DNA from 2 places in the Macrococcoides bohemicum genome. Region 2 is predicted to be linked to the other one. Evidence: a T-box and tRNA genes for the amino acid it is inferred to sense, from the RefSeq annotation. Region 2 holds a T-box; the other holds one or more tRNA genes.

Region 1 (11,367 bases), 860 kb from region 2:
CGGCGAGCGAAACGGGAAGAGCCCAAACCAGAGAGCTTGCTCTCTGGGGTTGTAGGACACTCAATACGGAGTTACAAAGGAACAGTTTAGACGAATGACTTTGGAAAAGTCAGCCATAGAAGGTAAAGGCCCTGTAGTCGAAAAGTTGTTCTCTCCTGAGTGGATCCTGAGTACGGCGGAACACGTGGAATTCCGTCGGAATCCGGGAGGACCATCTCCCAAGGCTAAATACTCTCTAGTGACCGATAGTGAACCAGTACCGTGAGGGAAAGGTGAAAAGCACCCCGGAAGGGGAGTGAAATAGAACCTGAAACCGTGTGCTTACAAGTAGTCAGAGCCCGTTAATGGGTGATGGCGTGCCTTTTGTAGAATGAACCGGCGAGTTACGATTTGATGCAAGGTTAAGCAGTATATGTGGAGCCGTAGCGAAAGCGAGTCTGAATAGGGCGAATGAGTATCAGGTCGTAGACCCGAAACCAGGTGATCTACCCATGTCCAGGTTGAAGTTCAGGTAACACTGAATGGAGGACCGAACCGACTTACGTTGAAAAGTGAGCGGATGAGGTGTGGGTAGCGGAGAAATTCCAATCGAACCTGGAGATAGCTGGTTCTCTCCGAAATAGCTTTAGGGCTAGCCTCGTGTGATGATTATTGGAGGTAGAGCACTGTTTGGACTAGGGGCCCCCCTCGGGTTACCGAATTCAGACAAACTCCGAATGCCAAATAATTTAACACGGGAGTCAGACTGCGGGTGATAAGGTCCGTAGTCGAGAGGGAAACAGCCCAGACCACCAGCTAAGGTCCCAAAATATATGTTAAGTGGAAAAGGATGTGGCGTTGCCCAGACAACTAGGATGTTGGCTTAGAAGCAGCCATCATTTAAAGAGTGCGTAATAGCTCACTAGTCGAGTGACGCTGCGCCGAAAATGTACCGGGGCTAAACATATTACCGAAGCTGTGGATTGTCCTATGGACAATGGTAGGAGAGCGTTCTAAGCAGCGTCGAAGCATGATCGCAAGGACATGTGGAGCGCTTAGAAGTGAGAATGCCGGTGTGAGTAGCGAAAGACGGGTGAGAATCCCGTCCACCGATTGACTAAGGTTTCCAGAGGAAGGCTCGTCCGCTCTGGGTTAGTCGGGACCTAAGCCGAGGCCGAATGGCGTAGGCGATGGATAACAGGTAGATATTCCTGTACCACCTAAGATTGTTTGAACGATGGGGGGACGCAGTAGGATAGGCGAAGCGTACTGTTGGTTATGTACGTCCAAGCACTGAGACTGAGTATTAGGCAAATCCGGTACTCTTAAGGTCAAGGTGTGATGGGGAGCGAAATTATAGTAGCGAAGTCGTTGATTTCACACTGCCAAGAAAAGCCTCTAGTTAGAAATTAGGTGCCCGTACCGCAAACCGACACAGGTAGTCAAGATGAGAATTCTAAGGTGAGCGAGCGAACTCTCGTTAAGGAACTCGGCAAAATGACCCCGTAACTTCGGGAGAAGGGGTGCTTTTTAGGGTGCAAGCCTTGAAGAGCCGCAGTGAATAGGCCCAAGCGACTGTTTATCAAAAACACAGGTCTCTGCAAAACCGTAAGGTGACGTATAGGGGCTGACGCCTGCCCGGTGCTGGAAGGTTAAAAGGAGTGGTTAGCATTAGCGAAGCTACGAATTGAAGCCCCAGTAAACGGCGGCCGTAACTATAACGGTCCTAAGGTAGCGAAATTCCTTGTCGGGTAAGTTCCGACCCGCACGAAAGGCGTAACGATTTGGGCACTGTCTCAACGAGAGACTCGGTGAAATCATAGTACCTGTGAAGATGCAGGTTACCCGCGACAGGACGGAAAGACCCCGTGGAGCTTTACTGCAGCCTGATATTGAAATTCGGCACAGCTTGTACAGGATAGGTAGGAGCCTTTGAAGCGTGAGCGTCAGCTTACGTGGAGGCGTTGGTGGGATACTACCCTGGCTGTGTTGACTTTCTAACCCGCACCACTTATCGTGGTGGGAGACAGTGTCAGGCGGGCAGTTTGACTGGGGCGGTCGCCTCCTAAAGAGTAACGGAGGCGCTCAAAGGTTCCCTCAGAATGGTTGGAAATCATTCGCAGAGTGTAAAGGCACAAGGGAGCTTGACTGCAAGACCTACAAGTCGAGCAGGGTCGAAAGACGGACTTAGTGATCCGGTGGTTCCGCATGGAAGGGCCATCGCTCAACGGATAAAAGCTACCCCGGGGATAACAGGCTTATCTCCCCCAAGAGTTCACATCGACGGGGAGGTTTGGCACCTCGATGTCGGCTCATCGCATCCTGGGGCTGTAGTCGGTCCCAAGGGTTGGGCTGTTCGCCCATTAAAGCGGTACGCGAGCTGGGTTCAGAACGTCGTGAGACAGTTCGGTCCCTATCCGTCGTGGGCGTAGGAAATTTGAGAGGAGCTGTCCTTAGTACGAGAGGACCGGGATGGACATACCTCTGGTGTACCAGTTGTCGCGCCAGCGGCATAGCTGGGTAGCTATGTATGGACGGGATAAGTGCTGAAAGCATCTAAGCATGAAGCCCCCCTCAAGATGAGATTTCCCAACTTCGGTTATAAGATCCCTCAAAGATGATGAGGTTAATAGGTTCGAGGTGGAAGTACAGTAATGTATGGAGCTGACGAATACTAATCGATCGAAGACTTAATCAATTTTATAGATTTTTTGCACGGTGATGTTTGGTACATCATATTTCTTCTTAAGTTTATCTAGTTTTGAAGGTACAATACCTTTAATATACTTTGTCTGGTGACGATGGCAGAGAGGTCACACCTGTTCCCATACCGAACACAGAAGTTAAGCTCTCTAGCGCCGATGGTAGTTGGTCTTACGATCCGCGAGAGTAGGACGTTGCCGGGCAATATATACCCAGGAGGATTAGCTCAGCTGGGAGAGCATCTGCCTTACAAGCAGAGGGTCGGCGGTTCGAGCCCGTCATCCTCCACCATTTATTTATTATGCCGGAATAGCTCAACTGGTAGAGCAACTGACTTGTAATCAGTAGGTTGAGGGTTCAAGTCCTTTTTCCGGCACCATTTCTTTGAGCCATTAGCTCAGTTGGTAGAGCATTTGACTTTTAATCAAAGGGTCAGAGGTTCGAATCCTCTATGGCTCATCTTTTTTAATAAATATTATTTTGCGCGGGTGTGGCGGAACTGGCAGACGCACTAGACTTAGGATCTAGCGCCTTTGGCGTGGGGGTTCGACTCCCTTCACCCGCACCATATTGCGAAAGTAGTTCAGTGGTAGAATACAACCTTGCCAAGGTTGGGGTCGCGGGTTCGAATCCCGTCTTTCGCTCCATTAATTCTATCGTAATAATTATGGCTTTTATTATTTAAAAAGCCGGGGTGGCGGAACTGGCAGACGCACAGGACTTAAAATCCTGCGGTAAGTGATTACCGTACCGGTTCGATTCCGGTCCTCGGCACCATTAGCGCCCGTAGCTCAATTGGATAGAGCGTTTGACTACGGATCAAAAGGTTAGGGGTTCGACTCCTCTCGGGCGCGCCATTATTTTAATTACTAGCTACGGGAAGTAGCTCAGCTTGGTAGAGCACTTGGTTTGGGACCAAGGGGTCGCAGGTTCGAATCCTGTCTTCCCGATTTGCTTTAAAAGCTTTAATATGGGGGCTTAGCTCAGCTGGGAGAGCGCCTGCTTTGCACGCAGGAGGTCAGCGGTTCGATCCCGCTAGTCTCCACCATATTAACTAAATATTATTTCGGCGGCGTAGCTCAGCTGGCTAGAGCGTACGGTTCATACCCGTGAGGTCGGGGGTTCGATCCCCTCTGCCGCCACTATCTTTTTTAAAACTTAATGTGTACTTTTAGGATTTAGGACCTTTAGCTCAGTTGGTTAGAGCAAACGGCTCATAACCGTTGGGTCGCAGGTTCGAGTCCTGCAAGGTCCATTTAATTATTTTTATATAATGGAGGAATACCCAAGTCCGGCTGAAGGGATCGGTCTTGAAAACCGACAGGGGCTTAACGGCTCGCGGGGGTTCGAATCCCTCTTCCTCCGCCATTATTTTTTACTTCAGCAAAATAAAATAAAAAAGATTTTCAATTATTTATTATTATCGCGGGATGGAGCAGTCTGGTAGCTCGTCGGGCTCATAACCCGAAGGTCGGTGGTTCAAATCCGCCTCCCGCAATTATTAGTGGTCCCGTGGTGTAGCGGTTAACATGCCTGCCTGTCACGCAGGAGATCGCGGGTTCGATTCCCGTCGGGACCGCCATTTGTATGGCTCAGTAGCTCAGTCGGTAGAGCAATGGATTGAAAATCCATGTGTCGGCGGTTCGATTCCGTCCTGAGCCATCTTTTTTATTATTCTGCCGGAATAGCTCAACTGGTAGAGCAACTGACTTGTAATCAGTAGGTTGAGGGTTCAAGTCCTTTTTCCGGCACCATCTTGGAGGGGTAGCGAAGTGGCTAAACGCGGCGGACTGTAAATCCGCTCCTTCGGGTTCGGCAGTTCGAATCTGCCCCCCTCCACCATTTTTTATTTGTTTATTTTTAGGGGCATAGTTCAACGGTAGAATAGAGGTCTCCAAAACCTTTGATGTGGGTTCGATTCCTACTGCCCCTGCCATGGCGATTGTGGCGAAGTGGTTAACGCATCGGATTGTGGTTCCGACACTCGTGGGTTCGATTCCCATCAGTCGCCCTTAATTTTTTTAATAATGGGCTATAGCCAAGCGGTAAGGCAACGGACTTTGACTCCGTCACTCGTTGGTTCGAATCCAGCTAGCCCAGCTTTAGGCGCCATAGCCAAGTGGTAAGGCAGAGGTCTGCAAAACCTTTATCACCGGTTCAAATCCGGTTGGCGCCTCCATTATTTTTATATATGCGGGAGTATTTCAACTCTTAGAATACGGACCTTCCTGGTTCGAGATGTAGGTGTAAGTCCTACCTTCCGCTCCATTTTTTATTAAGCTGCATGATGCATGCTTATTTTTTTCGTAGAATTTATGTGATAAATAGAGACAAAAAAAGAACTACAGAAAGGATTCTGTAGTTAAAAGTAATTAAACGAAAATGAAATTTGGTGATAATAAAGTTGACGAGACTTTATTACACGTTCATTATAACAGTTCATTTGCTATTTGTGAACAGAGATTGAAAATAGGATGAAATTCTTGACCATAATTTTTTTAAGTATTATACTTATTAAATAATAAATTTTACTAAGCCACCGTGGCGGAATTGGCAGACGCGCCGGACTCAAAATCCGGTTCCTCACGGAGTGTCGGTTCGACCCCGACCGGTGGTACTAATGTCCCTTTAACTTTTAGTTAGAGGGACTTTTTTTATTTTAGATACCTGAACAATTCCGGATACTTGGAGTATCCGGAATTGTTTAATATAATAGCAACAGACACACATATGAAAGTAGGATAAATATGAGATACAACGAATACAATCAACCAGTAGGAGATTTGATTGAAGATTACTCCCCTGGAATACTTCCTAACATACAATCAATCATAGGAAAGACTGTCACTATAGAAAAAATTAATATTAAGCACTGTGATGATCTATATGAAACATACGGTGCATCATCAGAACCAGAAAATCTTACATATATGCCGATTCAAAGATTTGAGAGTAAATTAGAATTTAAAGATTATTTAATACAGTTAATAGCTTCTGTTGATCCTTACTATTTAACGATTATTGATAATCAAACACAAAAAGCAGTAGGGATATTCTCTCTAATGCGTATAGACAATCTAAATAGAGTCATTGAAATGGGATGGATTGTGTATTCTCCATTATTAAAACGCAGCAGAGAGGCTACAGAAGCGCAATATTTAGTGATGAAGTACGTATTTGAAAACATGCAGTACCGACGCTATGAATGGAAATGTGATAGCTTAAATGAGGCATCGAATAGATCAGCAAAACGATTAGGCTTTACATATGAAGGTACGTTCCGACAATCTAACGTATATAAAGGACGTAACCGTGATACCAATTGGTTTTCAATTATCGATAAAGAATGGCCAGCCAATAAATTGAAATTAGAGTCGTGGTTAGATGATAGTAACTTTGATAACAATGAAAATCAATTAAATTCATTAAGCGAAATGTAACCGGCACATACTCATTCATATTAATACCAATTCTATTTTGTTATATTGGAACTATAAACAATAAGGAGGAATTATTATGGGATTATTTGATGAATTGATGGGTAACTCTAGTGAAAAAAATACAGAGGAAGTTCAAAATGAATTTCAGGATTATTTGCTTGAAGATGAAGTAGTTGAGGCGAGTTTTATTCTTATTCGGGATTTGTTTGTGTTTACTAATAAACGTATCTTAATCGTTGATAAACAAGGGTTCTCAGGTAAGAAGATTGAGTTTATTACAATTCCTTATAAAAATATTCGAGCATTCAGTGTTGAAAATGCAGGTCGATTTGATATCGATGCAGAATTAAAATTATTTGTGGCAGGAATTCAAATGCCTATCGTTAAATTATTTAATAAAGACACTGATATTGTGAAATTACAAAAATTAATAGCGCAAAGACTATTAAATTAAAAACAAGCCCGCAGATTATAATTATTAATCTGTGGGCTTGTTTTTTGTATCAACTTTTATTAGAGTTATTAAGCATTGTTATTAAATTTAATGATAAAAATATAATTATTATTATCTAATAATAAAGTGTAAAATTACTTGTGAATATTTTAAGAAAGTAATACATTGTATTTACATTGGAGGTGCATATATGGTTAAATCTAGCACGATTACTTTGAGATTGATAAAGAATTAAAAGAAAATACGACAATGGAACAAATGACGTATGATTATTAGAAAAACCAAACATCTCATTAATGAGATGCTTGGTTTTTTTCTTTTGTATTTAATATAGATATGAATAGCACGACACCGAGTATAATAATCATTCCAGCACATTGGATGATATCAAATGGTTGTTTCAGCCAGACAATACTGAGGATAACTGCTGTTAATGGTTCAATACATCCGAGTAGTGCAGTAAGTTGTGGATCGATATATTTTACGCTGAGTAGATATAGGAAGAAGGCTAGTGCGGTTCCAACGATGATAACGAATATGAGATAGACGTTAAACATTACACCATATGACAATGGATTTATCTGCCAATGTCTATTGAATAGACTGATAAACAAACCAGCTATAAGCATCGCCCATCCGATAATGACAAGAGGGGTATTACGGACAAAGAGTCTTCCGGCATACATTGTATAGAACGCTGCTGCGATTGCTGATAATAATCCCCAGATAATTGCTGCTGGAGGTACGACAACATTGTTAATATTACCACTCGTGAGCAATAGGAATGTTCCGAATGTGGATACGAGTATAATAATCAGATCTATTGCTCTAAACTCTGTCTTACGTGTAATAAGCAGGAAAGTCAGGATGACAATCGGCGCTAAGTATTGTAAGAGTGTAGCTACTGCTGCATTACCCGCTTCTATTGATGCTAGAAATGTATACTGAACCGCGAGCATTCCAAATAATGAGTAAATCACAAGTTGGAAAAAAGTATGTTTATCACGAAATACATTCAGGATATTTTGCTTCCGTATCATAGCCAGGCAAAGTAAAAATATGCCGCTTAAGATTAATCTAATAGTAATAAACCAGTCAAGTGGTACGCTATAGCCTTGAAAGATTTGCTGGGATACTGTTCCGCCAACACCCCAGAATATTGAGCCTAAGGTGACAAACATAATCCCTTTTAATTTATTATTCATCACTTCACTCCTTTCAAGCATTATATTGATTATAAATTTCCATATATAAGAATGTCAATATGACGTGAACGTTGTTTCTTTTATGTGGACAATTTTTGATTTACAGTATTAACTTTGTTATGCATAATAATTAATAAATATATTTGAAATGTATCGTGTATTGAAAGGAGTGATTAAATATGACTGATGAACTTAATGCGGAGAATAATATAATAATATTTCCAGATATTGATGGCATAACACAGGAAGTTAAAAAGCTTAAAATAGAGATATCGATGTTAATACTCGAGCGCGATGAACTTTTATTTGTGGAGTGTAAAAATATCGAAACAGCGTATATGATACATCTCGGATTTTTGGAATATAAAATATTTGAAAAAGAGTGTTTATATTTACGCTTAAAACGGAGGATGGAACTGATTCAGGCGAAGTTAAATCGTCAGGAGAAAGTAGATTTACCTTTAATTGATGAGCAACTGGATCAGGAGTTTATCATATACAAACATCAACTGGATGAACAGCTGAACAAATTGAATAATGCTATTGACTATCAAAAAGGTGAAGCACTGTTAGAAGAAGATTATAAAGCATTAAAAAAGATGTATCGAACAATCGTTAAGTCATTACATCCTGATTTAAATAGCGATTTAACCGAGGAGCAGTTAAAGTTATTTCAAAATGCAGTCAGTGCATATGAAAAATGTGACCTACTCACAATTGAAATGATATATTTCATTATCAATGGCACTTCAAATGATAAAAAATTGGAGAATAAGTCTGTTATTGATGAACGGGATAAATTGCGTCAAAAGTTAGAACTGATTAAGCCTGAGATTGAACAGATAAAAGCGTCATACCCATATACGATGAAGTCAATAATAACTGATCAGGATGCAATAGAGAAGAAAAAGACTGAGCTCGAACAAGTATTAATTCAGCTGGATGAAGTAATTAAAATATTTGAGCAAAAGATTGATGCATTGCGAGGTGTATAAAATGCACGAAATAGATAAACCGAATGACCATGGATTGATGCATTTAATCCATAATAAAAATTTAACGGTACCGTTGCCTTTTGCGCGCGAAATCTTTTTATTTGATACTTATATCGCCGGAACATCGCATATTGAGGGTTTAGAAGAGTTATATGCGTACCTAATGGTTGGTAGTCTATTAAATTTTTATAGAGAACCAGATAATCCTTATGATGCACAGGCTATAATGATAAAAAATGCTGATGGTGTTAAGCTAGGGTATATTCCTAAAGCAGATAATATAATATTTTCAAGGCTGATGGATGCCGGGAAGCTACTTTTTGGTAAAATTTCATCGAAAAGTATGAACGGAAATTGGGTAAAGATAAAGATAGATATATTTTTAAAAGACTAATGTATTAGAAGATAAAGATTATTTAAGTATGACTGTGCGTATTAACCATGAGACATGGGAATTATTTAGACGTTTAATGGTTAAACTAATGAATAATGGTAACAAGATAATGTCATCTAAAAATCCTAGAACTGGAATAAAATCAGGTATAAGGTCTATAGGTGACAATGCATAGATGATAGTGATAAGTGCCAATACTTTAGCGAGTATTGGTGTTTCTTTTTTATGTAATGCGATAAATATTGCTGGTACATCTATTTTTAATTGTTTTGCGCGTTGTTTTATATTCATCTTTTAACCTCGATAGTTTTTAGTCATAATATCTAATATAATAAAAAGATGCAAATTATAGATAGGACGTGATAATTTGGCTTCAGTAAGAGGGGTGTTATTTGCATTACAGGACATGCATTATGTTAGCGGTCGATGTGTATTACGACAGATGAAACAACATATATATTAATGGAACATATGAAAGGTTCGATGCTGTATGAGCAATACAGTAAATTAAAGATACTGGATAAGATAGATTTTATTAATCAATATGAATATAGTGATAACAGAGTCGGTTACATCAATGATTTAAAACCTGATTTTAAAATATTTTTAAAAGATGAGCTGGAATTAGAACGACTGGTCATCGATGATTATTTTGATTGTGAAGAATTGTTTGATGCCTTGGATACTGTAGCATTGCCAGAAGAAGCACCGAAATATGTTCATGGCGATTTCGGTTATCATAATTTTGTTATTCAAAAAGAAGTGCTATCTGTAATCGATCCAACTCCGATGCAGAATTTGATATTATATGAACTATTGTTTTTATATTGTTCAAGTCCTTATGACATCAATGAAGAAACGATGCGTGCATATTATCATTATTATTTAAAGTATAGCTGGATAGATTATAAAGATTTTTTAATATATGCAAGCATTATTATGGCTTTACGACTTTCAACGAGTACTAGACATCATCCGGAAGATACAGCACAGTATGTGACGTTGCTAAATGAATTATTTAAGACAGTTTAAGATTTTTGGGGGTTACATATGAAAAAGATAATAGTAATCGGATGTCCTGGAAGCGGAAAAAGTACGTTTTCTCGTAATCTCAGTAAATGTTTAGATATACCAGTTATTCATCTCGATCTTCTGAACTGGAATTCAGATCGAACTGTCGTAGAAAGAGAAGTATTTTTGAATCGACAAAGGGAAGCGTTAAAAGGTGAAATGTGGATTATTGACGGGAATTATGGATCAACAATTGAGATGCGCATCGCTGCATGTGACATGATTTTTTTCTTAGACTTACCGTTTGAAGTTTGTCTGGAGAGTATCGAGCAAAGAAAAGGAAAAGAAAGACCAGATATGCCTTGGATAGAGACTGGTGAAACGGATCCAGAATTTATTGCTTTCATTAAACAATATAATATTGTGTGCAGACCAAAAGTAATTGAGCTATTAGAGAAATATCCCGATAAAAAGCAGATAATTTTCCAGTCACGTGAAGCAGTGAATGGTTATATTAATGATTATTTGAAGCTTTAGCGGAATCGATTGATGGAGATAGAAGATACCGCTAAAATTGGAGTACAAAAAAATCCCAATGCATCAAAATGCGCATTGGGATTAATGATTTAGATTTCTTTTTGGTTTTCAATAATTTTATTAACGATACCGTATTCTAAAGCTTCTTGTGTGCTTAACCAGTAATCACGACCTGTATGTTGTTCAACTTCTTCTACAGATTTACCAGTTTCACGTGCGATTAATTCGTTTAATTTTTGACGTGTACGGATAATTTCTTTTGCTGTGATTTCCATGTTAGACGCTTGTCCTTGTGTACCACCACTTGGTTGGTGAATCATGAAGCGTGTATTTGGTAGTGCGTAGCGATTTTCTTTCTTACCTGATAAGTAAATTAATACGCCGGCACTAACTACCCATCCTGCACCGATAATCTTAACTTCTGATTCGATGAAATTGATCATATCGTGAATTAAATAACCTGAATCGACATGTCCACCTGGAGATGAGATGATTAATTTAATCGGCTCATGATTGATTGAATCTAATAATAATAATTGATTAACAACTTCTTTCGCTGATTTATCATCAATACCACCTGAGATTAAGATTGTACGTGATTCTATCATTTTTTCTAACATAAGATCTTTGTTTTCGTTTGTCATAATGT
Region 2 (11,367 bases):
ATTGAAGGTCATTATATTCAAACTGAAAAAACGAATTTAGGACGTTATTTTAAGATTACGAACTGGAAAGAAGTATTTCATAAAGGTGAAGAAGATGTTGACTACATCAATGTAATCGTAAAAAATATCGATCTTAAACCGTTAATTAAATATATTACGAATGTTGTTTGTGGAAATGAAAGAGAGTCATTTATAATATTTTATTCATCGGATAAAATAATTTATATATGTAATGATGTAATCGATATTGTCAGTCATGATACGAAGTTTATTGAGGATTTTAAATCAAAATATGAAGGTATTTATGACACGTATTGGGTAGGTAGACCTTACGTCGAATAAAATACTGGCAATGAACACATATAAATCGCGTTTATAAACATTTATAACCAAATTTAAGTCATTCCATAAGGGATGGCTTTTTGTTGACGTTTTTATAGATTTCCCATACGCTAATAAAAATCAAAAAATTTAGATAATAAGAAAAGAGGACGAACATGAACAGACTATCTATTAAAGTTGATGAGCGTATTGAACTGGTACAAGCAGAAATTTTTCATGGGAAAGATTTGTATAATGTGATTGATCAAAATAGAGAGCACTTAAGAGCGTTTTTGACTTTTATAGATATAATCACTGAACCTGCACATGAAACTGCATTTATTAAAAAGATGATGAATGAGTTTGCGCAAGGAACAGGGCGCTTATTTTTGATATTTGTTGATGGAGAATTATCCGGAACATTAGATTTACATGCGATTAATCAAGGTTTTAAGAAGGCGGAAATCGGTTACTGGTTGAAAAAAGATATAAATGGTCAAGGGATTATGACGAAATCAGTAATTGCTTTATGTGATTTTGCTTTCAATCAAATGGGTTTGAACAAACTATCGATCAGTGCTGATGTTGACAATATAGGTAGTAATAAAGTTGCCGAGAAAGCTGGATTTGAGTTTGTTGGTATGGATAAACAGGATGTTTTATTATACGGTGAATTTAGAGACATGAATCGTTATGCTTTATTGAAGGGAGATTATAAGCGATAGACTGACGATTTTGTGAATGTTTGTGAGAAAGGTCCCAGCATTACTTTGTAAGGTGTATATTAAATGTATCTTATATAGTGAGGTGTACTATGATAAATTTCGAGCTTACAAATGAAATAAAATCAATACTGACAAATATTCAAAGCAATAAGGAAGATCATTCAGTTGCTATCTTAGAAAATTATTCGCTGGTGGATTTCTTAATCGCTATTATAAAAATACACTACACGGAAGGTATTTCTTCAATAGAAGAAATTCATAAATTGATTGATATGTATAATTGTCATATGAACGAAATGATACAGGAAGTATATATTTCACTTGACGATGATCATCCGTTAAATATTATGAAAAGAGAAAATGAAACATTCATTACTGCTTTAGAACGTATGGAAGAGAAATTGACGATTGTAGCATCTAAAAAAGACAGTTCAATGCTTGAAGAAGATTTAAAAATAATAGGTGCATTATATGCACATTATAACCGTAAAGAAAAATTGATATTTCCGATATTAGAACGAAAACAAGTTTATACATTACCAAGAAAGATTTGGGCACTTGATGATGATAATCGCGCTACTTATCATCAATTCAAAAACCGTCTAAAACGAATGGATGAAATTGAATTTAAGCATATTAGAAAATCGTTCGATACGTTAAATAAAGGTATGAAGCAAATGATATTGCATGAGGAAGACATTCTTATTCCTTTAATTCAGGAATTATTTACAGCACAGGAATATGAAGCTATCGCCAATGAAAGTAAAGCATTTGGTTATGCAGTAGATGTTAAATCAGTATGGTCTGATAAAGAAAAAGTATATCAAACAAAAGAAACGGAAAGTGAAGATAAAAATCAAAACATTAAAATAGGTGGCGGTTATTTATCCTTGAAAGAAGCGGAATTAATACTTAATAATATTCCGCTAGAACTGACATTTGTTGATAAGAACGGATTATTTAAATACTTTAATGAAATTACTGAATCTGCGGATATGATGTTTATTCGCACACCAATTTCTATTGGTAGAAGTGTAGCGAATTGTCATCCACCGAAGAGTTTGAAGAAGATGATGCAAGTTATGCGTAAACTTAAAAATAGAGAGCAGGAAACTGTGACAATGTGGTTTAAGAAAGGTGAAGAATATATTTATGTAACATACAAAGGCGTCTTTGATGAAAAAGGTGAGTATCAAGGAATTCTTGAATACGTTCAGGATATTCAGCCGTTCCTGGATTTGCCTAGTGTCGTTAAACGTGATATTTAAAAGGGGTGTTAGTATGCTTGTTGAAATGATGTTTATCGGAAAACCAAAACAACTAGGTAGTGAAGAAGCTTCAGATAAATTAAATCAGTCATGGATTTCAGCTATCAATCGAGATGCCGTTTCACGTGGAAACTTAACTGAATTTGGCTTTGAAGATGACGAAGTTGCTGATAAAGTGCATCATGGTGGTGTAGACAAAGCTGTATTTTGCTATACAAGCGAACATTATCCATTATTGCGAAATGAATTGAATAAAGATATGCAACCAGGAGGTTTTGGTGAAAATCTAAGTGTCGTCGATATGAATGAACAAACAGTATGTCTAGGTGATATTTATCAAATTGGCAATACACTTGTTCAAGTTACGCAACCACGTAAACCATGCTGGAAGCCGGCAAGAAAATATCGAGAAATAGAACTATCTAAGATCACTGAAGAAAATGGTAGAACTGGTTGGTACTTAAAAGTGCTTCGTCCTGGAGTAGTGAGTGTAAATGATAAAATAGAGTTACTGGAAAGATCAAATCCAGAGTGGACCATTGCAAAGTGTAACGAAGTGATGCATTTTTCTGCTGATTTAAGTCTAGTGAAGGAATTATCTGAAGTTGAAGTTTTGGCTGACTCATGGAAAGTCAGTTTAAAGAAAAAACTATCAGGAGAAATTGAAGACAAGACACATAGATTATATGGACCGAATATTTAGTGGGTGATATGATTTCAAAATTAATGATTCTTAGAGGTAATTCAGGAAGCGGTAAAACTTCAACTGCTAAATTACTGCAAGAAGCTCTGGGTGAAGGAACGATTCTTATTTCTCAAGATTTATTGAGAAGAGAAATGTTACGTGTTAAAGGTAAGGTTGGTAATATTTCGACTGAATTGTTGAGAACAATGATTGAATTTGGTATGGAACACTGTAAATATGTTGTGGTGGAAGGGATATTAACACGTCGTAAACATGGAGATATGTTGATAGAAATGGTTAATAAATATAATGATACATCTTACGTTTATTACTTTGATATTCCGTTTGAAGAGACTTTGCGTCGTCATCAATATAAACAAAATGTTGATTTTGGTGAAGATGAAATGAGAAGATGGTTCCTGGATAAGGATTATTTAGGAGTTGAAGGAGAATTTATTATTACGGAAGAATTGTCTCAAAAAGAAATAATTGAAATGATAAAAGGGCAAATGATGTAAGAAGCGGGTTATAGCGGTATTTGAAGACAACAATTAAAGATACCGCTAAAACGTGTGAGTAATAGCGGTATCGCTCTATAAAAAATTAAGATTCCGCTAAAACTAAGGAGGGATTACATGATTCGATTTGATAATGATTATTCAACTGGTGGGCATCCGCTAATCCTGGAACGTTTAGTCGAAACAAATGATGAGCAGCATCCGGGATATGGCGTTGATGATCACTGCACGCGCGCAGCAGAATTAATAAAAGAACAATGTAGTGGAGAAGTTGATGTTCACTTCTTAGTGGGTGGTACGCAAACAAACAAAACAGTGATTGCATCAATGCTACGTCCTCATCAGGCAGTCATTGCAGCTGATTCTGGGCATATTGCCGTTCACGAAACAGGTGCAATCGAAGCAACGGGTCATAAAGTGATTACAATTCCAGGTATCGATGGGAAATTACGATTGGAAGATGTAGAAAATTATGTTGAAGATTATTGGAATGATGTGACATTCGAACATATTCCGCAACCGAAGATGGTTTATATCTCGCAACCGACGGAATTTGGGACATTATATTCTAAGCAGGAGTTATTGGATTTATATGCTTTCTGTAAACAAAAAAATATGTACTTAATGGTTGATGGGGCACGTTTAGGTTATGCATTAGCGGCCAAAGAAAATGATGTAACGATTAAAGATATTTCTGAACTCAGTGATGTATTCTATATCGGTGGCACTAAAGTAGGAGCACTATTTGGAGAAGCGGTAGTATTTACAAATGATGCATTAAAACCCGATTTTAGATATTTCATTAAACAAAACGGTGGTATGCTTGCAAAAGGTAGATTACTCGGTATTCAATATGAGGTACTTTTTGAAGACGACTTGTATGAAGCAATTTCAAAGCATGCCGTTGAACTTGCCGATAAATTGACGAAGGCATTTGAAGAAAAGGGTATACAAATGAAATATCCATCACCAACTAATCAACGATTTCCGATATTAACGAAAGCGCAGGTTGAAACACTTCGTGAGAAATATACATTTGCTGATTGGGAGAAGATTGATGACAATTTGTTTGCAGTTCGTTTCTGTACGAGCTGGTCAACAAAGCGTGAAGATGTTGATACATTAATTCAAGAAATTAAAGCACTATAAACAGGAACAACTATAGATAAAGGGCAATTTGACAATGCTGTAATAATCTTTGCTCATTTACGATTTTAATCATTAAAACAATCGGGGTGTATTTATGAACATTGCAATTATTGGTTTAGGTGTAATCGGTGGGACTTTCGCTAAAGCCATTCGTGCAAGCTATGGACAAAAGCATCGTATAATGGCAATCGATGTGAATCAGGAAACGTTAAATATGGCGATTGCTGATGGGGTCATAGATGTTGGTGAAACGAGTAATCAATCTATCCTGAGTGAAGCAGATCTGGTTGTTTTTGCGATATACCCTAGTATGATAAAGGATTTTATTCTTTATCATCGAGATAATTTCAAAGATGGCGCAACGTTAACAGATACTGCTGGCGTAAAGTCTGTGGTAATGAAAGATGTGGAAGAAATACTACCTCATAATCTTTCTTTTATTTTCGGTCATCCAATGGCGGGCCGAGAAAAGAAAGGTTATGCTTACGCAGATGCTAGTGTATTTCAAGGCGCAAATTATGTCATCACGAAGTCAGATTTGAATTCAAATCAGGAGATAGAAGATTTTAAAGCATTTTTATATCCGCTCGGTTTTAAGCGTATCACAGTTACAAATGCTGTAATGCATGATGAGATGATTGCACATACGAGTCAGTTAACGCATGCAATTGCCGTGTCGTTAATCAACAGTGATGATAGATTGGATGAAACGATTAAATATATCGGTGATAGTTATCGTGATTTAACGCGAATTGCTAATATGAATGAATCCCTCTGGCCGGAATTATTTAGCCATAATAAAGAAGCTTTATTAGATAATATGGAGCGTTTTGAAGATGCATTTACTACTTTGAAAGAAGCGATTAAAAATGATGACTTGAAGGTGATGGAGAGCATTTTCAAAGCATCAAGTCATCGCAGAATTCGCTTGGAACAAAGTGATATGAAGAAGTGAATATCATAACTTTTTTAGTCTATTTTCAGTTTTGAGGTAAACGATAATAACTGTAATCAGTAATAAAATAATAGATACAATTGAACTTTGCTCTTCATAGCCTAGAGCTATTTCAATCACGAGTTGAATTATTCCAATGATGAGTAAGATTGGGCATAGTTTTTGGATAAGGTTCGTAGCGTATGCCTGCGCCAATTGCCAATGCCTTTCACTTTGCAAGGATTTTGGTGTACGGTATCCGGCAAAGTAATTTGGTTTTTCAGTAAGAATTGTTTTATAGAGCAAAGTGACAATAATATATAATGCGATAGCCATAATAATTGTAATCATATTAGCACCTCCATTTTCTTGATAATAACAGTTTATAAAATTTATTTCTATTTTCTTTTTGTTACAATCATGCTATTATATTAAATAATTTAATAACAATTTGTTTACACGAAGAGAGTAATATTGATTTGTTCATAAGTAGCGAGCTATAGTGGGTGGAAGTATAGCATGATAATTGATATGAAGCGCACTTCGTGAATGATATGTTGAACTTATAGTAGGGATATCCGGTGGAAACATCGTTAACAATCATTGAGTGTGTCTAATGACATGAACAAGAGTGGTACCGTGAATCTAGCATTCGCCTCTTTTTTTTAGAGGTGGATGCTTTTTATTTTATAAATTTTTAGGAGGAGAACAGATGAAACATTTATTAGCTGATATTTTAAGAAAAGAAATTGAAGTATTGAGTGAAACTGAAATATTAAAGTTGATTGAATATCCGAAGCATGAGCATCAAGGAGATTTATCATTCCCATGTTTTACGTTAAGTAAGCATCTGAAGAAGAGTCCAATGATTATTGCACAGGAAATAAGCGAGCGTTTGAATGATGAACAAATTGATAAAGTTGAAGTTGTGAATGGCTATTTAAATGTATATTTTAATAAACAAACACTAGGAACAAATGTTATTCAGGAAGTATTGCGCGATAAAGAAAACTTTGGTGCTCAAAATATTGGTCAAGGTAAAGTGATAACGATGGATATTTCTTCGCCGAATATCGCCAAACCTTTCTCGATGGGGCATTTAAGATCAACTGTTATCGGTAATGCAGTAGCCAATATTACAGAGAAATTAGGTTTTAAACCAGTAAGAATAAATCACCTTGGAGACTGGGGAACGCAGTTTGGTAAATTGATTGTAGCTTATAAAAAGTGGGGGAATGAAGCTGACGTTAAAGCAAACCCAATACCTGAATTATTCAAGCTATATGTTAAATTTCATGATGAAGCAGAACATGACGAAGCTTTAAATGAAGCGGGAAGAACGGCATTTCTAAAACTAGAGCAAGGTGAAGCTGAGCATGTAAAACTCTGGACATGGTTCAGAGAAGTTTCGCTGCAATCGTTTAATGAGATATATGCACGTCTTGGTGTTTCTTTTGATTCGTATAATGGAGAAGCATTTTACAATGACAAGATGGATGCTGTCGTAGAAAAGTTAGAAGCATTAAACTTACTCGTTGAAGATCAAGGTGCAGAAATAGTGAAACTTGATGATATGCCGCCAGCGCTGATCAAGAAAACGAATGGTTCAACTTTGTATATTACAAGAGATTTAGCAACAGCAATCTATAGAAAAGAAACGTATGATTTTTCTGAGTCATATTATTTTGTAGGTAATGAACAGTCACTTCATTTTAAACAATTGATAGCAGTGTTAAAGATGATGGGTTACACGTGGGAGGAAAATATGGAGCACATATCGTTTGGTATGATCTTAAAAGATGGCAAAAAGATGTCTACTAGAAAAGGGAAGGTTATCTTTTTAGATGAAGTGCTGGATGAAGCGGTGAATATGGCGAAACAAAATATAATCGCGAAATCAAATGAGATTGAAGACATTGATAAAGTAGCTGAACAAATCGGTATTGGTGCTGTAATATTTAATGACCTGAAATATGATCGTCAAAATGATATTGAATTTGATTTACAAGATATGTTAAAAGCTGAAGGCAATACGTGTTTATATCTTCAATATACAAACGCCAGAATTCATGCCATTATTAGAAAAAGTGGATTGGAAACAAGTCACATTAAAGTGAATGAAATAGATGATGTGGTATGGGATATCGCTAAAGATTTAATGATGTTTGAGGAAGTAATTTTTAATGCATATGTAAAGCAATCTCCTGCAGAGATAGCGAAGTATTTACTGCAGCTTGCACGTCACTTCAATAGTTATTATGCGAATGTAAGAATATTAGATGAGAGAGCAATGATGGGAAATAGAGTAGGTTTATTATTAGCAGTCTCTATCGTAATAGAAGAAGGACTAAGTTTACTAGGTATTGAAACGCCGAGAGCGCTTTAATATATATTTATAGCGTTGAATGAAACTTCACTAAAATGATATATCCTCATCAAACATTTCATCATGAAATTTAGTATAATGTGGATATTATCTTATTTAGGAGGATATCTTTTGAGGTTATTATTATTATCCGTCGGTGTTATTTCGACCATCCTCGGATTTGTTGGTGCATTTCTACCGCTCTTACCAACTACACCATTCTTATTGCTTGCAGTGTTCTGTTTTGCGAGAAGCTCAGATAAGTTTCACAATTGGTTAGTACACACAAAAATTTATAAATCCTACGTTCAGGAATTTTATGAACGTGGTGGCTATACATTGAAGAAAAAGTTTCAGTTATTATTAAGTGTCGTTATTGTTGTAGGGATTTCAATTTATTTAGTGGATAACATTTATGTAAAAATTGGACTTAGTGTGATGTTGTTGATGCAGGCAATTGTTTTGTTTACGGTAGTAAAGACGTTAGATGAATAAAAGCTTATGAGAAATTTGTCATAAGCTAATTTTTTTACTTTAAGTTAATAACAGTTTCGCGTTCAATTAATTCATGTGGAACCACAATCTTAGTGTTAGAAATATCTTCGCCATTCAAATGTTTAATTAGCATTTTGACAGATTCATGACCGAGCTTTGCAGTATCAATATCAATGGTAGTCAAGTATGGGTGTGTTAATGTCGAGAGTATCGAGTTATTAAAGCTGATAACAGAAAGATTATCAGGAACTTTATAGCCGTACATTTGTACAAGCTGCATTACACGCAATGCAAATATATCGTCAAGCACCACGATAGCAGTTGCTTTTGTTCGAATTAAAGTATCTTCAAAGTCCGCATAATCTGTATGTTCTATAATCGAAATACTATCAAATACTTTGAGTTGATTGAGCATCATTGCCTTCTGATAGCCGAAATATCTTTCGAAATAAATACCTTCTTTAATCGTATTAGTAACAAAAAGAATATTGCGATGTCCATTTTCAATTAAATGTTCTGTAGCATGGTGTCCTAATAATTGATTATCGTTGTCGATGTAACTAACTATATCGTGCTGTGTATAAGGTTGCCCAATGAGTGTGAATGCAATTTGCTTGTCAATCAAGTAATCAATTACAGGATCTCCTTGGTGTGCATATGCTAATATAAAGCCCCCAACCTGCTTTTGAGTATGCATAACTTTAACATCTTCTAATAAATCTTCTAAGTTCTTAGCAATAGCTACTGCAGTAGTCATGTTATTTCTTCTTGCTTCATCGTTAATAGCTTCGATTATTTCTAAGAAGAAGGGGTTAGCCATACGTTCTTTTGAGTTCAGAGGAGGAAGAATAATTCCTATTGCATTTGAAGTTTGCTTACCTAAATTTCTGGCAGCTATATTAGGAACATACCCCATTTCCTGCATAACTTTTTGAACGTTCTTACGGGTTGCTTCAGAAATAGAAGGATGATTATTAACAACGCGTGAAACGGTTGATGTAGCGACACCAGCTTTTAGTGCAACATCTTTAACTGTAATGGCCATAATAATCCTCCTTTAATCTTTTTCTATATAATATATGCAACCGATTGCGTTGTCAATGATGGTTTTTGCACAAAATTTCATTGGATTTTGCAAATAAATAGCAGAATTTTAGTATTTATTATTTACAAACTAAAAGTGTGATGATATATTTATCAAAAGCAATGCAACCGATTGCATAAAAAGGAGAAAAATTATGAAACAGTTATTAAGCTTTGAATTTTGGCAAAAGTTCGGTAAAGCACTGATGGTTGTTGTAGCAGTTATGCCAGCAGCAGGTCTTATGATAAGTATTGGGAAATCGATTCCATTAATTAGCCCAGACATGCAAATGTTAATCACAATTGGTGGAGTCATTGAAAGTATTGGTTGGGCGATTATCGGAAACTTACATCTACTCTTTGCGTTAGCTATTGGGGGAAGTTGGGCGAAAGAAAGAGCAGGCGGTGCGTTTGCAGCAGGTATCGCATTCGTATTGATTAACCGTATTACAGGGGCAGTATTTGGTGTTAACAGTGCAATGCTTGCAGATGATAAAGCATTTACGCATACATTATTCGGCACAAAGATCATGGTTAAAGGGTTCTTTACGAGTGTATTAGAATCACCGGCATTAAACATGGGGGTATTCGTTGGTATCATCGCAGGTTTCGTTGGTGCGAATGCATATAATAAATACTATAATTATAGAAAGTTACCTGACGCATTATCTTTCTTTAATGGTAAACGTTTTGTACCATTTGTTGTTATTCTTTGGTCAACTATCGTTGCATTAGTTCTCGCAATTGTATGGCCATACATTCAAGCAGGTATTAACAACTTTGGTTTATGGATTGCATCAAGTAAAGATACAGCACCAATCTTAGCGCCATTTTTATTTGGATTCTTAGAGCGTTTATTATTACCATTCGGTCTTCACCATATGTTAACGATTCCGATTAACTACACACAACTAGGTGGAACTTACGAAATATTATCAGGTTCACAAGCAGGTACAAAAGTATTCGGACAAGATCCACTTTGGTTAGCTTGGGCAACAGACTTAGTGAACCTAAGTCACGCTGGAGATACAAGTCAATACAATCAAGTACTAAACGACTTTACGCCAGCACGTTTCAAAGTAGGACAAATGATTGGTTCATCAGGTATTTTAATGGGTCTTGCATTAGCAATGTACCGCAATGTGGATAAAGACAAATTACCGAAATACAAATCAATGTATTTCTCAGCAGCTTTAGCAGTATTCTTAACAGGTGTAACTGAGCCTCTAGAATTCATGTTCATGTTCGTTGCAGTACCTTTGTATGTTGTTTATGCTTTCATTCAAGGTGCAGCATTTGCGATGGCAGATATTATTAACTTACGTGTGCACTCATTCGGTACGATCGAGTTATTAACGAGAACACCACTTGCAATTAAAGCAGGTTTAAGTGGAGATTTAATCAACTTTGTATTAACGACATTAGGATTTGCAGTTATAACTTACTTCTTAGCAAACTTCTTAATTAAGAAATTCAACTTTGCGACACCAGGACGTAACGGTAACTACGAAGCGGATGTGGTGGATGAAGCAGGGGCAACAGATGTTAAAGCAGATGATCAAGTGATTCAAATAATTCACTTATTAGGTGGCAAACAAAACATTAAAGACGTAGATGCTTGTATGACGCGTTTACGTGTAAGTGTTAACGATAGAGATTTAGTAGGTAATGAAGCGGCTTGGAAGAAAGCTGGTGCAATGGGCTTAATCGTTAAAGATAATGGTGTTCAAGCAGTTTATGGACCAAAAGCAGACGTATTAAAATCTGATATCGAAGATTTATTACAATCAGGTGCTGAAATTCCTGCACCGAAACAAGCAGTTG

Evidence for each region. A T-box is a leader RNA that pairs with one kind of tRNA and senses whether it is charged. The one in region 2 lies ahead of argS (arginine--tRNA ligase), so its partner is inferred to be a tRNA-Arg.
Region 1: it has a tRNA-Arg gene. The T-box ahead of argS (arginine--tRNA ligase) is inferred to sense a tRNA for this amino acid. The anticodon was not compared.

Annotation. Positions count from the first base shown of each region.
Region 1 covers NZ_CP054482.1:1,877,433-1,888,799, reverse strand. Annotated here, with positions in the region: rRNA gene HT586_RS09910 (23S ribosomal RNA) at 1-2,677, shown strand, start outside; rRNA gene rrf (5S ribosomal RNA) at 2,771-2,885, shown strand; tRNA gene HT586_RS09900 (tRNA-Val) at 2,898-2,973, shown strand; tRNA gene HT586_RS09895 (tRNA-Thr) at 2,986-3,061, shown strand; tRNA gene HT586_RS09890 (tRNA-Lys) at 3,069-3,141, shown strand; tRNA gene HT586_RS09885 (tRNA-Leu) at 3,167-3,250, shown strand; tRNA gene HT586_RS09880 (tRNA-Gly) at 3,255-3,329, shown strand; tRNA gene HT586_RS09875 (tRNA-Leu) at 3,371-3,459, shown strand; tRNA gene HT586_RS09870 (tRNA-Arg) at 3,463-3,539, shown strand; tRNA gene HT586_RS09865 (tRNA-Pro) at 3,559-3,632, shown strand; tRNA gene HT586_RS09860 (tRNA-Ala) at 3,655-3,730, shown strand; tRNA gene HT586_RS09855 (tRNA-Met) at 3,751-3,824, shown strand; tRNA gene HT586_RS09850 (tRNA-Ile) at 3,864-3,937, shown strand; tRNA gene HT586_RS09845 (tRNA-Ser) at 3,958-4,050, shown strand; tRNA gene HT586_RS09840 (tRNA-Met) at 4,107-4,180, shown strand; tRNA gene HT586_RS09835 (tRNA-Asp) at 4,189-4,264, shown strand; tRNA gene HT586_RS09830 (tRNA-Phe) at 4,272-4,344, shown strand; tRNA gene HT586_RS09825 (tRNA-Thr) at 4,361-4,436, shown strand; tRNA gene HT586_RS09820 (tRNA-Tyr) at 4,441-4,524, shown strand; tRNA gene HT586_RS09815 (tRNA-Trp) at 4,545-4,618, shown strand; tRNA gene HT586_RS09810 (tRNA-His) at 4,621-4,693, shown strand; tRNA gene HT586_RS09805 (tRNA-Gln) at 4,711-4,782, shown strand; tRNA gene HT586_RS09800 (tRNA-Cys) at 4,788-4,861, shown strand; tRNA gene HT586_RS09795 (tRNA-Leu) at 5,218-5,299, shown strand; gene HT586_RS09790 (GNAT family N-acetyltransferase) at 5,430-6,122, shown strand; gene HT586_RS09785 (PH domain-containing protein) at 6,199-6,576, shown strand; gene HT586_RS09780 (DMT family transporter) at 6,870-7,781, opposite strand; gene HT586_RS09775 (coiled-coil domain-containing protein) at 7,961-8,776, shown strand; gene HT586_RS09770 (HIRAN domain-containing protein) at 8,778-9,170, shown strand; gene HT586_RS09765 (YkvA family protein) at 9,189-9,461, opposite strand; gene HT586_RS09760 (hypothetical protein) at 9,597-10,202, shown strand; gene HT586_RS09755 (P-loop NTPase family protein) at 10,221-10,718, shown strand; gene HT586_RS09750 (ATP-dependent Clp protease proteolytic subunit) at 10,808-11,362, opposite strand.
Region 2 covers NZ_CP054482.1:375,747-387,113, forward strand. Annotated here, with positions in the region: gene HT586_RS02045 (hypothetical protein) at 1-342, shown strand, start outside; gene HT586_RS02050 (GNAT family N-acetyltransferase) at 498-1,046, shown strand; gene HT586_RS02055 (PAS domain-containing protein) at 1,136-2,314, shown strand; gene HT586_RS02060 (MOSC domain-containing protein) at 2,328-3,017, shown strand; gene HT586_RS02065 (kinase) at 3,026-3,517, shown strand; gene HT586_RS02070 (threonine aldolase family protein) at 3,635-4,666, shown strand; gene HT586_RS02075 (prephenate dehydrogenase) at 4,761-5,621, shown strand; gene HT586_RS02080 (SdpI family protein) at 5,625-5,951, opposite strand; T-box leader at 6,046-6,263, shown strand; gene argS (arginine--tRNA ligase) at 6,313-7,986, shown strand; gene HT586_RS02090 (YbaN family protein) at 8,098-8,460, shown strand; gene HT586_RS02095 (LacI family DNA-binding transcriptional regulator) at 8,495-9,505, opposite strand; partial or broken gene HT586_RS02100 (PTS transporter subunit IIBC) at 9,699-11,327, shown strand.